One region of the Paenibacillus sp. FSL L8-0644 genome, then DNA from elsewhere that is predicted to be linked to it. Evidence: riboswitches for the same ligand, from Rfam matches in the RefSeq annotation. Region 1 holds a riboswitch; each other region holds the start of a gene.
The links. Region 1 has a riboswitch for glycine ahead of NSS94_RS18905 (alanine/glycine:cation symporter family protein). Riboswitches for the same ligand answer to the same signal wherever they lie in the genome.

Region 1 (3,113 bases):
ATTAATGATGAGCAATTGGAAAAAATCGCAACCATTGCAGCCCGTGAAATGGAATATGGAGGCTTCGGTAATTATAAAAAGCTGAATCAAGAAGATATTTTAGCTATTTTGCGTGCATCGTTATAACATTCAAAAGGGAGTGTCCTCAAGCCTGTGATGGCTGAAGGCACTCCCTTTTGGAATTTATGAATTAACCGTGTGTCCCTTTTCTTCTACTTGAATAGCTGCCCCTACACTGGCACCTGCAAGAATGCCCTTTTTCTTACTAGAATTCAGAGAATCCATATAGGTTCGGGTTTCTGCAACGACAATGCCTGACAAACCAAGCAGTGCAATCAGATTCGGGAAAGCCATCATTGCGTTAAAGATATCTGCCAGCAGCCAAATGGCTTCCAACTTGATGAACGCACCTCCTGCCACAAGTGCGATGAACAAATAACGGTATGGTTTAATCCATTTGACACCCAGTAAATATTCAACACAACGTTCCCCGTAGTAATTCCAGCCCAGTATCGTTGTGAATGCAAATAAAATAAGGCTAATCGTCACGAGTTCTGCACCAGCCGGAAAGGCACTGGAAAACGCATGCTGGGTCATCAGACCTCCATCGTCATTTCCACTCCATATTCCCGTAACCAGCAACGTAAATCCCGTCAGATTACAAATAATCATCGTATCGATAAATACGCCTGTCATGGATATCAACCCTTGTTCTGCAGGCCATTTCGTCTTAGCAGCAGCTGCTGCAATTGGCGCACTTCCCAAACCGGCTTCATTAGCAAAAATACCTCTGGCAACTCCACTTCGCATCGCCAACATAATCGTCGCTCCGGCAAATCCACCCGTTGCAGATGTGGTCGAGAAGGCCCCTTGTAATACTAAAGCAATCGCATGAGGAAGCTCTCCTGCAAACTTAATGAGTACAATTAAGCAAACTACGATATAGAGCCCCGACATGAATGGAACAATCTTTGTGGATACCTTGGCAATACTTTTGAGTCCTCCAATCGTAACAACAGCAGTTAACACGGAAATAATGATCGCTGTAACTACCGTTGGCACTCCAAAGCTACTTTCCGTCGAAGAAACGATAGCCTTTACTTGCGGAAAAGTACCGATTCCAAATAGGGCTACAAGAACACCAGAAAAGGCAAACAACATCGCCAGCGGCTTGAAACGGCGGCCAAGTCCGTTTTCAATATAATACATCGGACCACCCGAAAATTGTCCGTTCCGGTCTTTAACACGGTATTTAACGGATAATAATCCTTCCGCATATTTGGTTGCCATCCCGAAAAAAGCTGCAACCAGCATCCAGAATAATGAACCGGGCCCACCCAGCTTGATCGCTGTCGCCACGCCAACAATACTTCCTGTACCTACAGTAGCTGCCAGTGCCGTACTCAATGCTCCGAAGCTGCTTACATCTCCGCTACCTTCGTCCGGCGCTTTACCAATTAGCTTGAGCGCCAAAGGCAATCGAATAACCTGAAGCAGCTTCAAGCGGATCGTTAGCCACAACCCCGTGCCCATCACGAGAATAAGAAGCGGCGCTCCCCATATCCAGCTGTCAATCGTTTCTAACACATGTACCAAATTCATTTCAACCCGCTCCTCCAGCATATTAGAAAACAAAAAAGAGTCAAATCCGCTGATTCGACTCCTGGAGAGGTTAAAGGCACGAAAAAATACAACCATCTTGTGCAGGTTTTGCCTCTAATAGCTCATAAAAAAGCCTAGGGCATTCCCTGTCACAGGTTATTCGCGTCTCTGTCCTTTTGCCTGAGAGTTTAAGCAGATGTTCTCTGCGGTGCACCTTCGGCGCCCAATTAAGGGTCTCTCCAGAGTTCTGTCCGTTTACGGTCCCCGCTTGTGGCTGTAAACAGCCTAAGCACCTGAGAGTTTTGCCCCTTCGGTCGGAACTTTCGTTCCATCTCCCGCAAACATCAACCAGACATATGAAATTTTTATTCATTATACAGAAAACTTTCAGCTTATTACAAGTGAAAAGTTTGTGAAGCCCTCTGAAATATTATTATTGAGTCTATCAAAAAAGCGGGTACAGCAGATCGCATCCTTAGGATGTCCTCTGCTATACCCGCCCGAGATGATATGGAATTACAATTCTTCACCGTTGGTTGCTATCACATTTTTATACCAATTAAAAGAGTCTTTTTTGGAGCGTTTGAGCGTTCCGTTACCGTCATCATCCAGATCAACGTAAATAAATCCGTAGCGCTTGGACATTTCGGAAGTAGACATGCTCACAAGGTCGATAGGGCCCCAGCTGGTGTAACCAATCAGATCAACACCGTCGGCAATCGCTTCCTTCATTTGGGCAATATGCTGACGCAAGTAATCAATGCGATATGTGTCATGCACAGAGCCATCTTCCTCCACCTTATCATATGCACCCAAGCCATTTTCCACGATGAACAGCGGCTTTTGATAGCGATCATAAAACGTATTCAGTGTAACACGCAGGCCGATCGGATCGATCTGCCATCCCCAGTCGGAGGACTGCAGATACGGATTTTTCACGCCACCAATCAGGTTTCCTGCTGCTTTCTCGCCTTCTGGACCTGCCGATACGGTCAAGGTCATGTAGTAGCTAAATGAGATAAAATCAACCGTATTATTTTTCAAAATTTCGGCATCGCCGGGTTCTGTCTGGATCACAATATTATTTTCTTCAAAATAACGATTCATATAGTTGGAATATTCCCCACGGGCATGCACATCCGTAAAGAATAGGTTCATCTGATTTTCATGCTGGGCTTTCAGTATATCCGCTGGGTTACACGTATGTGGATAGCTTTCTATACGTGCCAACATACAGCCGATCTGAGCACCCGGGATGATCTCATGTCCCCGTTTGGTTGCCAGTGCACTAGCTACAAATTGATGATGCAATGCTTGATATATCGCTTGTTGTTTGTTTTCTACACGGTCAATAACCACACCGCCACCGGTGAACGGACTCATGGTCATTACATTGATTTCATTAAAGGTCAGCCAGTATTTTACTTTATCCTTATAGCGTGTAAACACCGTTTCGGCATAATTGACGTAATGCTGTATGACTTCACGACCCAGCCAGCCATTATACTTCT
Region 2 (3,113 bases), 3.7 Mb from region 1:
ACAATGTAGGGGAGAGGTAGTCGCCTTGTTTTATAGAGGAAAAGTAATTGGTTTAAAGCTTAGAAATTACGACTTATTCTTCTTGATTGATGCGTTGCGTGTAAGTGATTCGGTCAAACGCTTGCCAGTCGGCGTCTGAGCCAAGCCGCCTTTGGCGGTCTCGCGGTGCTTCGACGGCATCGCGCTGCCGACTTCAAGCATCACGTCAATGACTTCGTCAGACGGAATAGCGCTGCGCACACCCGCCAAAGCCATGTCCGCTGCGGCAAGCGCAGTCACGGCTCCCAGCCCGTTGCGCACGATGCACGGAATCTCCACGAGTCCGGCGACGGGGTCGCAAATCAGGCCGAGCGTGTTCTTAAGAGCGAGGCCCACGGCGTGAACAGCCTGCTCAGGCGTACCACCGCGCAGCTCGACCATAGCGCCAGCGGCCATCCCGATAGCTGAGCCAATCTCAGCCTGACAGCCTCCCTCCGCGCCAGAAATGAAGGAGTTGTTGGCGATCACGTAGCCAATGGCTCCAGCGGCGAATAGGCCGTTCACCATATGCTCATCATCCCAGCCGAACCGTTCCTGCGCACTGATGAACACACCAGGGATAACCCCACATGAGCCTGCGGTAGGAGTGGCGACAATGCGACCCATGGATGCATTAACCTCCGACACGGAGAGGGCATAAGCCATGGCGAGCGCAGAGGCATCACCGGAGCAGGTCTCCCCTGACCGCAGATACTCGGCCAGGCGCTTGCCGTCGCCGCCCGTCAATCCACTGCGGGATACGGTGTCTTGTGTCTGACCGCGATGAACGGCTTCCTTCATGATTTCATAATAATCAGACATTTGGCGAAAGATTTCTTCCTCCGTTGTATTCGTTTCTTGTACCTGCTCTTGAATCATCAAGCGGCCAATCGTGGTGGATTCTTCAGCGCATAAAGCGCTGATCTCATGCAGATGGCTAAACCGCATCGGATTCAGCTCCTTTTTTCAAATTAATCATCTTAATTTCATACATATGAGGTAAAGAACGCAGTTCCGCAATCAGTTCAGCTGGAGCAGAACTGTCCGTTTCAATGGCGGTGAGTGCTTCACCATCCCGGCCTTTGCGATCTACGTGCATATAGGCAATGTTAATGTGGGCCGCGCCCAGCGCTGAAGTTATTGCGCCCAATGTACCGGGCTTATCCGAGTGGAGAAGCACCAGCGTAGGCAGCTCCCCGGTCAGATTGACCCGGAATTCGTTCAATTGCTGGACATGGATGCTGCCGCCGCCGATGGAGGAGCCCAGCAGTGTGCGCTGATCCTCGCCCTTCCACAACTCGAAACGGACGGTGTTCGGATGAGGAGCGGGGAGTCCACTGACGGCGAATTCCACGGTCATCCCGGCTTGCTCGGCCCATTGCTCGGCATCTGGAATCCGGTGATCGTCCGTATCGTAATTAAGCAGTCCTGCGATGAGCGCCAGATCCGTACCGTGTCCTTTATACGTATCGGCAAAGGAGCCGTACAGTGTCATACGGGCACGGTCAGGCTGCGCCCCGAGCCAGTGCCGGGCAACGCGTGCGAGTCGCACCGCGCCTGCGGTGTGTGAACTGGAAGGTCCGGTCATGGCCGGGCCGATAATAGAAAATACATCTTTGAAACGCATGGTGTGGCCCCCTGTATGTTCTAATACCATACTATATGGTATTTCCGCGTCTTTGCGCGGTTATGACGGTTCCTAATGCTGACGCACAATGTGAGCACAAAAAAGGACAGGATAAGGAAGTTTCCCTTATCTCTGTCCTCGTTACCTGAGAGTTTCGTGCGGTGTTCTTACCGCCTTACCCCTTGGGTGGCTTGCGCTCTCTCCAGAGTTGCGTCAGATGACGATACATGGACCTGAGAGATTATCCGCCAGCCGGGTGCTGGCGTCTTGCTCCTTCGGTGCCGCCAGAGTGTAAGCCCCCTGGACAGACTCTCCCGTCATCTTCATTCGCGTATACCGTTCTACATGTCTTTCTTAGCGTAATGTATGACGTGCTCGGTGTCAATCACAGGGTTTAATTTTTACATAAACAGGTGCATTTCCAATAAAAAAGATTAAAGTTTACATAATTATGGATGAAATCAGGAAGGAATTAGAAGATTGGCGGCTAATCTGATAGAGGACAAGTACATTTATGGAAATCATAGGAGGGATATTGACGTATGGTAAAAGGCTTGCGGTTCACAGGTTCACGCTTAAAAGGGATGCTGCATCTAGCAGCGATCGCATCACTGCTGATCGGGATCTTCGTTCCGTTCGGTCAGGTCAAGGCAGAGGGAGCATTGACAGTAGCCGAAGCACTTCAGGGCCAAAGCAGTGGAGGTACGGTGACGGTAGAAGGTTATATCGTCGGACATGCTACCGGATCGAAAACGGCTAACTTTTCTTCTCCGTTTGCGAATGATTTTAACGTACTGATTGCTGACCAGGCTAATGAACGTAGCACTTCTAATCTATTGGATGTACAGCTGACATCCGCGTACAGAGGGCAATTTGGACTGTCAGGCCATCCTGAGCTGATCGGCAGCAAAATTCGTGTGACGGGTACACTTGGCGCCTACAATAATTTTGGTGGAGTGAAAAGCCCAAGCGCTGTTGAACTGGTGAGCGGAAGCGAGCCGGGGGAACCAGGTGAACCTGGTGAACCTGAACCTGGCAACCCGGGTCAACCCGGTACTACATTGCCGGATGGAAAAGGCAAAAAGGTGCTGTTCGATAATACGCACGCACAGACCGCTGGTGCAGCAGATTGGGTCATTGAAGGCGCCTTCTCCGACTTTGCCAATGGACTGCGTAATGTAGGCTTTACGGTAGACCCATTAAATCGTCCCATTCCTTTTACTTATGGAGAGCAGGCCATAACCTATGACAAGCTGCGCCAATATGATGTGTTCATTATTGGTGAAGCGAATGTTGCCTTTAAGGCATCCGAGCAGGCTGCCCTGCTGCAATACGTGAATAACGGAGGGAGCGTCTTCTTCATCTCCGATCATTATAATGCAGATCGTAACAAAAACCGTTGGGATTCCTCCGAGGTTATGAATGGCTACCGTCGTGGAGCCTATACTAATCCGGCCAAAGGCATGAC
Region 3 (3,113 bases), 160 kb from region 1:
GCTCGCCTTGGCTTACTTCCGGCTGATAGGGGGTGTAGGCTGTATAGAATTCCGAGCGTGAAGTGATGTGCTGGATGACCGACGGAATATGATGATCATAAATTCCTGCGCCAAGAAAGCTGGCATGTGTGTCTGTATTGGCGTTGTGTCCAGCCAGCTCGGCCAAGTGGCGGGTTAAGGCTTTCTCATCGAGTCGAGAAGAAAGAGGGAGTTCCCCTTGATATCGAATGGCCTCTGGAATGTCACTGAATAAATCATCAATGGATGATACACCGACCACACGCAGCATTTCGGTTTGATCCTGTTCAGTCATAGGGAGATAACGATGCTGCTTCATAGGTTCTGGCTCCTTTCGAAAAGCAAAATTTTAAATCCGTAAATGAGCTAATAAAAAAGTGTGAGATGAAAACCCGGAAATACATATCTGACATGTTTGCTTTATAGAAATAAGGAGAGTTTAAGATCAGCGTGGGCGCTTATAAAAGGGGGCTGCCACCACCTCGGCACGCAGGCGTTTGCCACGAATCTCAACCTCCAGTGGTGTGGAGAGGGCGCTAAAACGACTGTCCACCAAGGCGAGGCCCAGATTACGCTTCAAGGAGGGCGACTGAGTCCCCGTTGTGACCTCACCGATGTGTTGTCCTTCTGCGAATACCGGATAATGGGCGCGTGGGATACCGCGGTCCATCATTTCTAGCCCGATCAATTTACGAGGAACCCCTTGTTCTTTTTGACGCTGAAGTGCTTCTCTACCGATAAAATCTCCTTTATTCAGCTTGACGAAGAAACCCAGACCGGCTTCGAGTGGTGAAATTGTGGCAGATAACTCCTGTCCGTATAGCGGCAACCGAGCCTCAAAGCGTAGTGTATCCCGAGCACCAAGTCCAGCGGGAATCAGCCCATACGACTCACCGGAACGAAGCAAACCCTCCCATACGGCGGGTGCTTCCGCGGCAGGTACGTAAAATTCAAAACCGTCTTCGCCCGTATATCCGGTTCGTGAGACGAGTGCTTTTGCTCCGAACAATGGCACGTTCTCATGAAAGTGGAAAGATGCCAGATTCGTAATATCCGTATCTGCCACGGCTGCGGCAATACGTGCTGCTTCCGGTCCCTGCAATGCCAGCAATGCTATTGCATCAGACACATTCTCCATGTGAACGGATGCAGGCACATGACGAAGTAACCAATCCCAATCCTTATCAATGTTGGAGGCGTTCACAACGAGCATGTAGCGTTCCGGTCCTTTGCAGTAAACAAGCAGGTCGTCTACTACACCTCCATCGGGGTAACACAGGAGTGAATATTGTGCCTGACCTGGTTCCAACTGGCTGACATCATTCGTGGTCACCCTTTGTAGAAAAGCTTCGGCCTCTTTGCCTTCAACCAAAAACTCACCCATATGCGATACATCGAATAAACCCGCACGTTGCCGGACGGCCTCATGCTCCTTTTGAATGCCGCTAAACTGAACGGGGAGCTCCCAGCCTCCAAAGTCAATACAACGAACCCCAGACTGCGTCCCGTAGGATGAATATAGCGGTGTTTTTCGCAAATTAGTCATGTTTCCACTCCTATCCGGTGTAATCGGCTAAACAAAAAAGACAGGCCGAAAAAAACGTATAGACAGCAGTCTATACTCTTTTTTCAGCTCTGTCCTTGATACCAGAAAGTTACCCCGGTATGTACCGGGTTTCCTCTTGGGTGATCCGCTCCAATAGCGAATGCTCTCCAGAGATGCGTCCGGCAGAGGTCCTTTTGCCTGAGAGATTCACCTGCAATGCAGGCTTACTCCTTCGGCGCTACCTTCGGGATCAGCAGTATATTACCTGGCTTTGCAGATAACAACTTGATCCGATTCGCGTGCACAACTGTCTCACAAGCGGCAACAGCTATGCGAATCTTTTTGGCAGTCTCTCCCTCTGCGTTCATCCGCGTTTGCAGTTGTCGGGTGTTTCCCAAAGTATTTGCTATAACCCATTAATACGCAAATTCATTCAAAATGTCAATAAAAATGTCATCAAAAACAATAGAAAAAACATTTAATATATAAATAAGGATATGTAAGCGTTTGTTATAAATTATTATATTTTTATATAGAGCGCTATAGGAGGTAATATGAAGTATTTTTGTTAGTATTATTGACATGAGTGTTCTTATTGTCATAATCTTAACCTGTCTAATACAGGTGAGCAAATGCGATTTTATTCATATGGAAGTGAGGGGAACAGAATGGGTGAAGTGAAGCAGCAACTTTGGTATACAGACGAACATGAGTGGGTTCAGCGGACAGAGAATGGAACGGTGCGGATTGGTATTACAGACTTTGCACAGCACCAACTGGGTGATATTGTTTTTGTAGAATTACCTGAGGCGGGAGTAACGATTGAGCAGGGAGCGGAGATCGGTACGATTGAATCGGTGAAGACGGTATCCGACCTTTTTGCTCCGGTGACGGGAACCATATTAAAAGTGAATGAAGCGCTGGAAGGTACACCTGAGCTAGTGAATGAATCTCCATATGACAAAGGTTGGATGGTAGAAGTAGAGATGGATAAAGATGTGGAGGAATCATTGGGCAAACTACTGTCGGCGGATCAGTATGAGCAGTTGATTTCGGAGTAATAAATAGAGCAATGCAGCATGAAATAATAGCGTGTTATTCGGAATTTTATATTGATTTTTAATTGAATAAGAGCATCGTTAGTTTGCTCGATTTTTGTATAAAATAGTCGCTATGATTTGACGTAGCGGCTATTTTTTTGTCTTTTTTTGAAAACGTAATTACGTGTGTTGTTCTGATATAGTGGGTTGTCCCCATATAGGAATCATACATAATCCAGCGCGGTTTTTCGACTAATTTCTATAGCTACAGGTCATATTAAGAAGAATTATGCAGGTATAATATCTTCCTGGATAATTTAAATTTAAATGTTGTCATCAACGTTCATGACGAAAGTACGTTTTCATTTCGTTGATGAAGATAGCGCTGTCATTTAGTATGAATTTTAAGAAAAGGTAGTGATGCTTACCTACAAGGAGGATTTGAATATGAGTACATTGGACGCAAAGCCAAGTTCAAAAGGAGGCACTCGTGTCGCCGTACAGCGTTT

Region 2: linked by a shared signal. The riboswitch ahead of sdaAB (L-serine ammonia-lyase, iron-sulfur-dependent subunit beta) and the one ahead of NSS94_RS18905 (alanine/glycine:cation symporter family protein) in region 1 are both predicted to bind glycine.
Region 3: linked by a shared signal. The riboswitch ahead of gcvT (glycine cleavage system aminomethyltransferase GcvT) and the one ahead of NSS94_RS18905 (alanine/glycine:cation symporter family protein) in region 1 are both predicted to bind glycine.

The regions. Positions count from the first base shown of each region.
Region 1 is NZ_JBBOYN010000001.1:4,170,826-4,173,938, forward strand. It holds gene NSS94_RS18900 (iron-containing alcohol dehydrogenase) at 1-126, shown strand, start outside; gene NSS94_RS18905 (alanine/glycine:cation symporter family protein) at 184-1,602, opposite strand; glycine riboswitch at 1,761-1,855, opposite strand; glycine riboswitch at 1,874-1,950, opposite strand; gene NSS94_RS18910 (glycoside hydrolase family 1 protein) at 2,119-3,113, opposite strand, start outside.
Region 2 is NZ_JBBOYN010000001.1:430,593-433,705, forward strand. It holds gene sdaAA (L-serine ammonia-lyase, iron-sulfur-dependent, subunit alpha) at 67-966, opposite strand; gene sdaAB (L-serine ammonia-lyase, iron-sulfur-dependent subunit beta) at 956-1,645, opposite strand; glycine riboswitch at 1,857-1,972, opposite strand; gene NSS94_RS01935 (DUF6359 domain-containing protein) at 2,188-3,113, shown strand, end outside.
Region 3 is NZ_JBBOYN010000001.1:4,006,377-4,009,489, reverse strand. It holds gene gcvPA (aminomethyl-transferring glycine dehydrogenase subunit GcvPA) at 1-337, opposite strand, end outside; gene gcvT (glycine cleavage system aminomethyltransferase GcvT) at 464-1,564, opposite strand; glycine riboswitch at 1,741-1,840, opposite strand; gene gcvH (glycine cleavage system protein GcvH) at 2,233-2,625, shown strand; gene NSS94_RS18140 (PTS mannitol transporter subunit IICB) at 3,052-3,113, shown strand, end outside.